2 regions of the Pseudomonas sp. GW821-FHT09E12 genome follow, and region 2 is predicted to be linked to the other one. Evidence: riboswitches for the same ligand, from Rfam matches in the RefSeq annotation. Region 2 holds a riboswitch; the other holds the start of a gene.
What was found. A riboswitch is a leader RNA that binds a small molecule or an ion and turns the genes downstream of it on or off. The one in region 2 is predicted to bind cobalamin.
Positions count from the first base shown of each region.

Region 1 (4,355 bases), on a different contig from region 2:
GTTGACCCCCAGGTGAATCGCCATGGTGGTGCCGTGGGCGGCCAGGCTGGCGAATGCCTCGCCGGCGGGCATCGAGGTCTTGTCGGCATAACGGGTCAGGATCACGCTCTGGGCGACGTCCGGCAGAGTCAGTTCGGCCCCCAGCAAGGCCGCGCAGGCCGCGGTGGCCGTCACGCCGGGGATGATCTCGAAGGGGATGCCCAGCTCGCGCAGACAGCGAATCTGCTCGCCGATGGCGCCGTACAGGCTCGGGTCGCCGGAATGTACCCGGGCCACGTCCTGGCCTTTGCCATGGGCGTCCTTGATCAGCTCGATGATCTGCTCCAGGTGCAGTTCGGCGCTGTTGACCAGCTGTTCGGCGCGATGGCCCTGGAGCACTGCTTCGGGCACCAGGGAGCCGGCATAGATGATGACCGGGCAACTGTGGATCAGCCGCTGGCCCTTGACGGTGATCAGTTCCGGGTCGCCGGGACCTGCGCCGATAAAAAAGACGGTCATGGCGTTCTCCTGTGAAAAAAGGGGCGAGGCAACCTCACAGATGAAGATTGCTCATGATCAGCGGCGGGGATTATCGAAGATTTGCCCGGAGCAGGCCAAGGCGAGGGTCGCCTGGGCGTATTTCTGCCGCGGGACCAGCAGCCTTGCCGGGCTTCGGGCCAGGTGTTCGGCCAGGGCCAGGGCGGCACTTTCGGCGACGCCGTAGCAGCCGGTGCGCTCGTAGGCGATCTGCGAACGATGGCTGAGTTGCAGCACATAAGGCGTCAGCTGGTTACTGCTGAAACAGGTCAGGGGCAAGTCCAGTTGCGCGGCCAGGGCCAGCAGCCCGGGTTCCTCGCGTTTCAGGTCGATGCTGGCCAGGGCCTTGATCTGCCCGGGGTCGATGCGGTGGGTGCTCAGGGTTTGGTCGAGCAGGGCGCGCAAGGTCTCCACCGGGCAGCCCCGCTGGCAGCCCAGGCCGACCACCAGGGGCGGCGCTGTGCTGGCCTGCGTCATGCCGAGTACTGATCGTCGCTCTTGCGGCGGAACAGCCAGGCGCTGATCAGGCCCAGGGCCAGCCAGAACGCGGCGTTGGTCAGCTGCGAAGCGATCTTGAACTGCGCCTCCAACTCCTCCGGGGCGAGCATCGAATGCACTTGCGGCTGTGGCGCGCCGATGAGGTGCGGCACGGCGAGGATGGCCACGCCCAGCGCTTTCAGCAGCCAGTTCCGGGCGAAGACGATCAGGGCAATGCCGACCGCGGTGGAAGCGGCGGTACCGACCCACCAGACCTGCCGTTGCGCCAGGTCCGCGGCGGCGGTGCCCGGCAGTTCGGGCGGCAGGCCGAGGGTCGGCGCCAGGCAGAAAGTGGCATAACCGGCCAGGCCCCAGAGCAGGCCCTGGGAAGTACGGTTCGGCGCGCGCAGGGTGTAGAGACCGGCGAGCATCAGGGCGAACCCCACGGCGACCACCAGGTTGCCGCCGGTGGTGGACAGCACGCGCTGCCAGCCGTCTTCCGGCTCCCAGGCTTCGGCGTCGTGGCTGTGGGCAGCGGTGCCGGCGGCATGCTCATGCGCTTCTTCATGCTGGGCGGCCGGGGCCTTCTCGTAGGTTTCCGCCTCCAGGATCAGCGGTGCGACCCAGAAGCTTTGCAGCAGGGTCAGCAACAGGGCCGCCAGCAACCCGGTGAACCCCGCGGTTTGCGCGATACGCTTGATCATGTCGGCAGGTCTCAGTGGCAAGGGAAGGCGGCGCTGTGGCGGGTATCGTGGGCGGCGTTGTGCACCGCTTCGATATGGGAGAAGCCGGCGAAATACACAAGGCACGCACCGAGGATCGAGGCGCCGATGGCGGCGACCAGGCGTTGGCTCAGGGTGGCGGTACTGTTGCTGGAATGGCTGGTGCTGCTGATGATCGACATGGCGCTTCCCTCTGGTGTGTCAGCGGGTGAATCGAGCGCAGCAAAACCCCGCGAGACGGGCTCGCGGGGAATTAACAGCGCCCGCCCACCGCGGGTTTGTTATGACTGTGTAGCGGGCCGGTCTCCGGGCTCGCGAGGGGCGGGGCTTGCGCCACGCCTGCAAGAATCGCCTTCCCATGCCGGACTGCTGGCACAGTGGATCTGATTCTTCGCTCGCTTACCGTTGCGGGGGCAGCACCGGACTGATCAAGGCTTTTGGCCTGTGACGCACCGGTTTCCCGTTTCACCCTGTGAAGGGCACCCGTAACAAGGTGTGTAGGAGAGCATGGGCGAGGGAGGGGCGTCAATTGGCAAGGGTTCTCGTTTTCGATCGCAATTGGCCTGTCCTCGCGCTGCATGAACATTGACCGCCCCCCAAGCTCTGCGTAGCCTTGCGCTTTCGAGGTTCTTCGGCGTCTGTCGAAGCTAAGAAGGGAACGCGGTCCAAGCCGCGGCTGCCCCCGCAACTGTAAATGGTGATGAACGATGCAAGGCCACTGCCAGGCGGCGGGAAGGCGCATCGTTGGCCAGTCGAACGACCGGCACACCGTCAGCCAGGAGACCTGCCTCGGACCTGATTCTCACTACAACCGGGCGGGGTGATCCGGTGGCGAACCCTTCCGTGCAGTTGCCTGCGCGGCTCTCGTCCCGTATGCCCGCCACCTTGCCAAAGGGCATCCGATGAAAACACTGGCCAAACTTCCCGTCACCATCGTTACCGGCTTCCTCGGCTCGGGAAAAACCACCTTGCTGCGGCACATGCTGGACAACGCCCAGGGTCGACGCATCGCGGTGATCGTCAACGAGTTCGGCGAGCTGGGCATCGACGGCGAGATCCTCAAGCAGTGTTCCATCGGTTGCACCGAGGAAGAAGCCAGCGGTCGCGTCTTTGAGCTGGCCAACGGCTGCCTGTGCTGCACCGTGCAGGAAGAGTTCTTCCCGGTGATGCGCGAGTTGGTGGCCCGTCGCGGCGACCTCGACCATATCCTCATCGAAACCTCCGGCCTGGCCCTGCCAAAACCTTTGGTCCAGGCTTTCCAATGGCCGGAAATCCGCAGCGCCTGCACCGTCGACGCGGTGATCACCGTGGTCGATAGCCCGGCCGTGGCCGCCGGTACCTTTGCCGCCTTCCCGGACCAGGTCGACGCCCAGCGCAAGCTCGACCCCAACCTCGACCATGAGTCGCCGCTGCATGAGCTGTTCGCCGACCAGCTGTCCAGCGCCGACCTGGTGATCCTCAACAAGGCCGACCTGATCAGCCCGGCAGACCTGGCCAAGGTGCGCCTGGAAGTGGCCGAGGAGCTGCCGCCGGCGGTGAAAGTCATCGAAGCCAGCAGCGGTCGCCTGCCGCTGGACGTGCTGCTGGGCCTGGGCAACGGCTCGGAAGAACACATCGACGGCCGCCACAGCCATCATGACCATCACCACGATGGCGACGATCATGATGATCATGACCACGACGCCTTCGATTCCATCTCCATCGAGCTGCCCCAGGCCGACGAAAGCCTGCTGCTGGACGCCCTGACCCAACTGGTGGTGCAGCACGGCATCCTGCGGGTCAAGGGTTTCGCGGCGATCCCCAACAAGCCGATGCGCCTGTTGATCCAGGGCGTGGGCACGCGTTTCGACAAGCACTTCGACCGCCAGTGGGGCGCCGACGAAGCCCGTACCACGCGCCTGGTGCTGATCGGCCAGGAACTGGACGCGACCCTGCTCGAAGCGCAATTGCGCGCCGCGCTTAGCGTGTAAGTCATGCACCTGCTCAGGACCCAGCCCGGCGGTTTCGTGTCGGATGACAACATTGCCGACCTTGGACAGACCCCCGCCGAGCTGGTGATCCTGTGCAGCGGCGACTCCAGCCTGGCGCTGCTGGCCGAAGCGGCGCAGCAACTGCCGGAGGATTACCCGAGCTTTCGCCTGGCCAACCCGATGCAGGTGCAGAACCATGCCTCGGTCGACCTGTATGTCGACCAGGTGCTGCGCCACGCCAAGGTGATCCTGATTTCCCTGCACGGTGGCATCGCCTATTGGCGTTATGGCATCGAGCAACTGGTGCAGCTGGCGCAGCGCGGCGTGCAGTTGATCCTGGTGCCGGGTGACGATCGTCCGGACCCGGAGCTGAGCGACCTGAGCACGGTGCCCGCCGCCGACCGCGAGCGCCTCTGGCACTTCCTGCGCCAGGGCGGCATGGGCAATGCGCTGAACCTGTACCGCTGCCTGGCCAGTGGCTGGCTGGGGCGCGATTACCACTGGTCCGAGCCGCAGACCCTGCCGCGCACGGCGATCTACCACCCGCACAAAAGCAGCGCCGCCCTCAGCGACTGGCACGCCGATTGGCGGGCCGGCCAGCCGGTGGCGGCGCTGCTGTTCTACCGCTCGCATTTGCAGGCGGCCAACACCGCCTTTATCGATGAGTTCT
Region 1 covers NZ_JBWKOM010000001.1:737,221-741,575, reverse strand. Annotated here, with positions in the region: gene cobM (precorrin-4 C(11)-methyltransferase) at 1-498, opposite strand, end outside; gene AC07PQ_RS03350 (cobalamin biosynthesis protein) at 556-993, opposite strand; gene AC07PQ_RS03345 (CbtA family protein) at 990-1,697, opposite strand; gene AC07PQ_RS03340 (CbtB domain-containing protein) at 1,709-1,897, opposite strand; cobalamin riboswitch at 1,996-2,217, opposite strand; cobalamin riboswitch at 2,323-2,521, shown strand; gene cobW (cobalamin biosynthesis protein CobW) at 2,618-3,685, shown strand; gene cobN (cobaltochelatase subunit CobN) at 3,689-4,355, shown strand, end outside.
Region 1: linked by a shared signal. The riboswitch ahead of AC07PQ_RS03340 (CbtB domain-containing protein) and the one ahead of cobO (cob(I)yrinic acid a,c-diamide adenosyltransferase) in region 2 are both predicted to bind cobalamin.

Region 2 (4,355 bases):
AGGTCCGGGTTTTGCGGAGTGACTCGCACGTCCACATGCTGGCCGTAATAACTGAATGGCCAGCCATAGAAGGCGCCGTCCTTGACCGAGGTGATGTAGTCCGGCACCAGGTCGCTGCCGATCTCGTCGCGCTCGTTGACCGCGGTCCACAGCTGGCCGCTTTGCGGCTCCCAGGCCATGCCGTTGGGGTTGCGCAGGCCTGAGGCGAAAATCCGTTGCTTGCCGCTGGCGCGGTCGACTTCCCAGATGGCGGCACGGCCTTCTTCCTGGTCCATGCCGTTTTCGCCGACGTTGCTGTTGGAGCCGACCGTGACGTACAACTTGCTGCCGTCCTTGCTGGCAATCACGTTTTTGGTCCAGTGGTGGTTCAGCTTGCCACCAGGCAGGTCCACCACCTTGGTCGGCTGGGCGCTGATCCTGGTGTCGCCGTCCTTGTAGGGGAAGCGCAGCAGGCGATCGGTATCGGCGACGTACAGGTCATTGCCTACCAGGGTCATGCCGAACGGCGAGTTGAGGTTTTCCAGGAATGCCGTACGGGTTTCCGCCACGCCATCGTGATCCTTGTCCCGCAGCAGGGTGATGCGGTTCGGGCTGGGCACGCCGGCCCCGGCGCGGCTCATGATCTTGCTGGCTATCCAGCCACGAATACCTTTGCTGTCATCGGGGGAGGGTGGGGCGTTGGTCTCCGCCACCAGTACGTCTCCGTTGGGCAGCACGTACAACCAGCGCGGATGGTCCAGGCTTTCGGCGAATGCGGCGACCTGGGTGCCGGCGGCGGCCACCGGTTTGGCGCCTTGCGGCCAGCCGATTGCGGGCGCGATGTTCACGGTCGGGAACAGGGTTTTGTTCGGTTCGGGCAGTTTCGGCGAGGGGCCGGTGCCGTCGGAGACCTGGAGGGTGGAGGTCTCGCCACAGGCGGCGAGGCCTGCGGCGACGGCGACAAGGATTGCGTATCGAAGCTTGAGCATGCTGATTTCCCTATGAATGCACGAAGTCGGTGTAGTCATAGAGAAGCACAGATGGACGATGGTTCCACCTGCTCAGCGTGCTTCCTTGAACAGCACGGCAACGCCGGGGTGATAGTTGCCGGCTTCGTTGCGCAATTTGCGGTACGCATAGGGGAAGTACCAGGCCACGGCGCAGCAGTGTTCCTTTTGCAGGTCGTCGACCATGTCCTGCAATTCTTCCGGAGTGGCACTGTGCTGGGTTTTCTGTGGCGTGACGAACAGGCAGCCAAGTTTCAGGTCGCTGGGGTAGCTGGCTTTTTTCGCGTCGCTGGCGGCATCCAGCAACGGTTGGGTCAGGTGCAGGCTGTTGACCCGGGGCCAACGCTGGGTGGTCTGGATATAGACGCGTTCCTCCTGCGTGGCGATGTACAGGTCGGTGCGGCCGCTGCGGTCGCCGTCCTCGAGCTGTTTTTTGCTCGGTGCGTGTTCCAGGGTGACCATCTCCGCCATCCAGGCTGCCGCCGAGAGCATTCCCAGGTTGGCTTTTTCGTCGAACCAGTACGGGCTTTCGTTATCGCCGCGCACGGTGTTGTAGCGGTCGATGCAATCGAACCAGCGTTCCAGGGCAGGGCGCAGGAATTCCAGTTTCGGATTGCTGATGATCATGCCTTGCATCGGACTTTTCCTATTATTGTTCAGATATTGGAGTTTTTTAACGAGATTATGGCTATTTGATATCACTGCACTGAGTGTGGCACAAGATTGGCGTCATTTTTCCGATATGCAGCATTCGCCGATCTGCGGGGCTTTAATTGACGCTCCACCCCCAACCCTCTAACCTTCGCGACTTGTTTCAGGTGCTCTGTGGCCTTGGGTCGACAGAGTGAAACAGGGAAGCCGGTGAGTACGCGTGCCGAAGGCGCACGCACGACGATTCCGGCGCTGCCCCCGCAACGGTAAGTGAGTCAAGACTGCGCCTGATGCCACTGTGTCGACTGTCGACATGGGAAGGCGCGCAGTTGGGCATCCCAGCCACTCACAAGCCCGGAGACCGGCCTGATCCATCCAACGGCATCACGGTGGGCGATGCCAGGCTTGCGCCGTCTATTCCTATTCCTGCCCCCCGTTATCCAGCCCCAACGGAGAGCTGCCCCATGACTGAATCCCCCGATCGTGACGAACGCCATCTGGCGCGCATGTTGCGCAAAAAAGCCGTGATCGATGAACGCATCGCCAACTCGCCGAACGAGTGCGGTTTGCTGCTGGTGCTGACCGGCAACGGCAAAGGCAAAAGCAGCTCGGCCTTCGGCATGCTCGCGCGGGCCATGGGCCACGGCATGCAATGCGGCGTGGTGCAGTTCATCAAGGGCCGCAACAGCACTGGCGAGGAATTGTTCTTCCGGCGCTTCCCGGAGCAGGTGCGTTTCCATGTCATGGGCGAAGGCTTCACCTGGGAAACCCAGGACCGCCAGCGCGACATCGCCGCGGCCGAAGCGGCCTGGGCGGTTTCCCGCGAACTGCTGAGCGATCCGACGATCGGCCTGGTGGTGCTCGATGAACTGAACATCGCCCTCAAGCACGGCTATCTGGACCTGGATCAGGTGCTCAGCGACCTGCAGGCGCGACCGCCGATGCAGCATGTGGTGGTCACCGGACGTGGCGCCAAGCCAGAGATGATCGAGCTGGCCGACACCGTCACCGAAATGGGCATGGTCAAGCATGCCTTCCAGGCCGGGATCAAAGCGCAAAAAGGCGTCGAACTGTGAGTGATGCCCGTCATTGCCCGGCGGTATTGATTGCCGCGCCGGCTTCCGGTCAGGGCAAGACCACCGTGACCGCCGCGCTCGCCCGCCTGCATCGCAATCAGGGACGCAAGGTGCGCGTGTTCAAGTGCGGCCCGGACTTTCTCGACCCGATGATCCTCGAGCGCGCCAGCGGTGCGCCGGTGTATCAACTGGACATGTGGATGGTCGGCGAGCAGGAAAGCCGCCGCCTGTTGTGGGAGGCCGCCGGCGAGGCAGACCTGATCCTGATCGAAGGCGTGATGGGGTTGTTCGACGGCACGCCGTCCAGCGCCGACCTGGCGCGGCATTTCGGCGTGCCGGTGCTCGCGGTGATTGATGGCACGGCCATGGCCCAGACCTTCGGCGCCCTGGCGCTGGGGCTGGCGCGTTATCAGCCGGACTTGCCGTTCGCCGGCGTGCTGGCCAACCGCGTCGGCACCCTGCGGCATGCGCAGTTGCTCGAAGGCAGCCTGACCGAGGGCTTGCGCTGGTACGGCGCGCTGTCCCGGGAGACCGGCATCGAACTGCCCAGCCGCCATCTGGGGTTGGTGCAGGCCAGCGAACTCAACGATCTGGATCTGCGTCTCGACGCCGCGGCCGCAGCCCTGGCGGACAGCTGCGAAGTGGCCTTGCCGCCCGCCGTGGCATTCGCCGCTCCCCAGGTGGTTGCCGTTGAGCCGTTGTTGGCCGGCGTGCGCATTGCCGTGGCCCGCGACGAAGCCTTTGCCTTTACCTATGGCGCGAGCCTGGATCTGCTGCGGGCCATGGGCGCCGAGCTGGTCTTTTTCTCGCCGATCCATGACGCGACGCTGCCTGAGGCAGACAGCCTGTACCTGCCGGGCGGTTACCCGGAACTGCATCACCGGGCGCTGGCGGCGAACGGCTCGATGCTCAGCGCGATCCGCGCGCATCACGCCGCAGGCAAACCCTTGCTCGCCGAGTGTGGCGGCATGTTGTATCTGCTGGATTCCCTGACCGACGTCGACGGCGAGCGCGCCGAACTGCTGGGCCTGTTGCCCGGCGATGCGGTGATGCAAAAGCGCCTGGCGGCCCTGGCCTTGCAGGCGGTGGAGTTGCCGGAAGGTTCGTTGCGCGGGCATACCTATCATCATTCGTTGACCAGCACCGAGCTTGCGCCGATCGCTCGCGGCCTGAGCCCGAATGGCGGGCGCGGCGCGGAAGCGGTTTACCGCGAAGGGCGGATGACCGCCTCTTATGTGCATTTCTATTTTCCGTCCAACCCCGAAGCGGTGGCGTCCCTGCTGGCGCCGGCAGGAGCGAGCGTGCTCGCGCGGCGCCCATGAGCGACAACGCCTTTTCCGCGGCCGAGCGCGACGCGGTCTATCGCGCGATCGCCGAGCGTCGTGACATGCGTCACTTCGTCGGTGGCTCGGTCGAGCCGCAGGTCTTGTGTCGCCTGCTGGAGGCGGCGCACCAGGCGCCCAGCGTCGGCCTGATGCAGCCCTGGCGGTTCATCCGTATCAGTGACCGGTCGTTGCGCGGGCAAATCCAGCAACTGGTGGAAGAGGAGCGGGTACGCACCGCCGAGGCCCTGGGCGAACGCTCCGATGAGTTCATGAAGCTCAAGGTCGAAGGCATCAACGACTGCGCCGAGGTCCTGGTG
Region 2 covers NZ_JBWKOM010000006.1:471,454-475,808, forward strand. Annotated here, with positions in the region: gene AC07PQ_RS20505 (PQQ-dependent sugar dehydrogenase) at 1-968, opposite strand, end outside; gene AC07PQ_RS20510 (hypothetical protein) at 1,041-1,622, opposite strand; cobalamin riboswitch at 1,786-2,021, shown strand; gene cobO (cob(I)yrinic acid a,c-diamide adenosyltransferase) at 2,102-2,713, shown strand; gene AC07PQ_RS20520 (cobyrinic acid a,c-diamide synthase CobB) at 2,710-4,035, shown strand; gene bluB (5,6-dimethylbenzimidazole synthase) at 4,032-4,355, shown strand, end outside.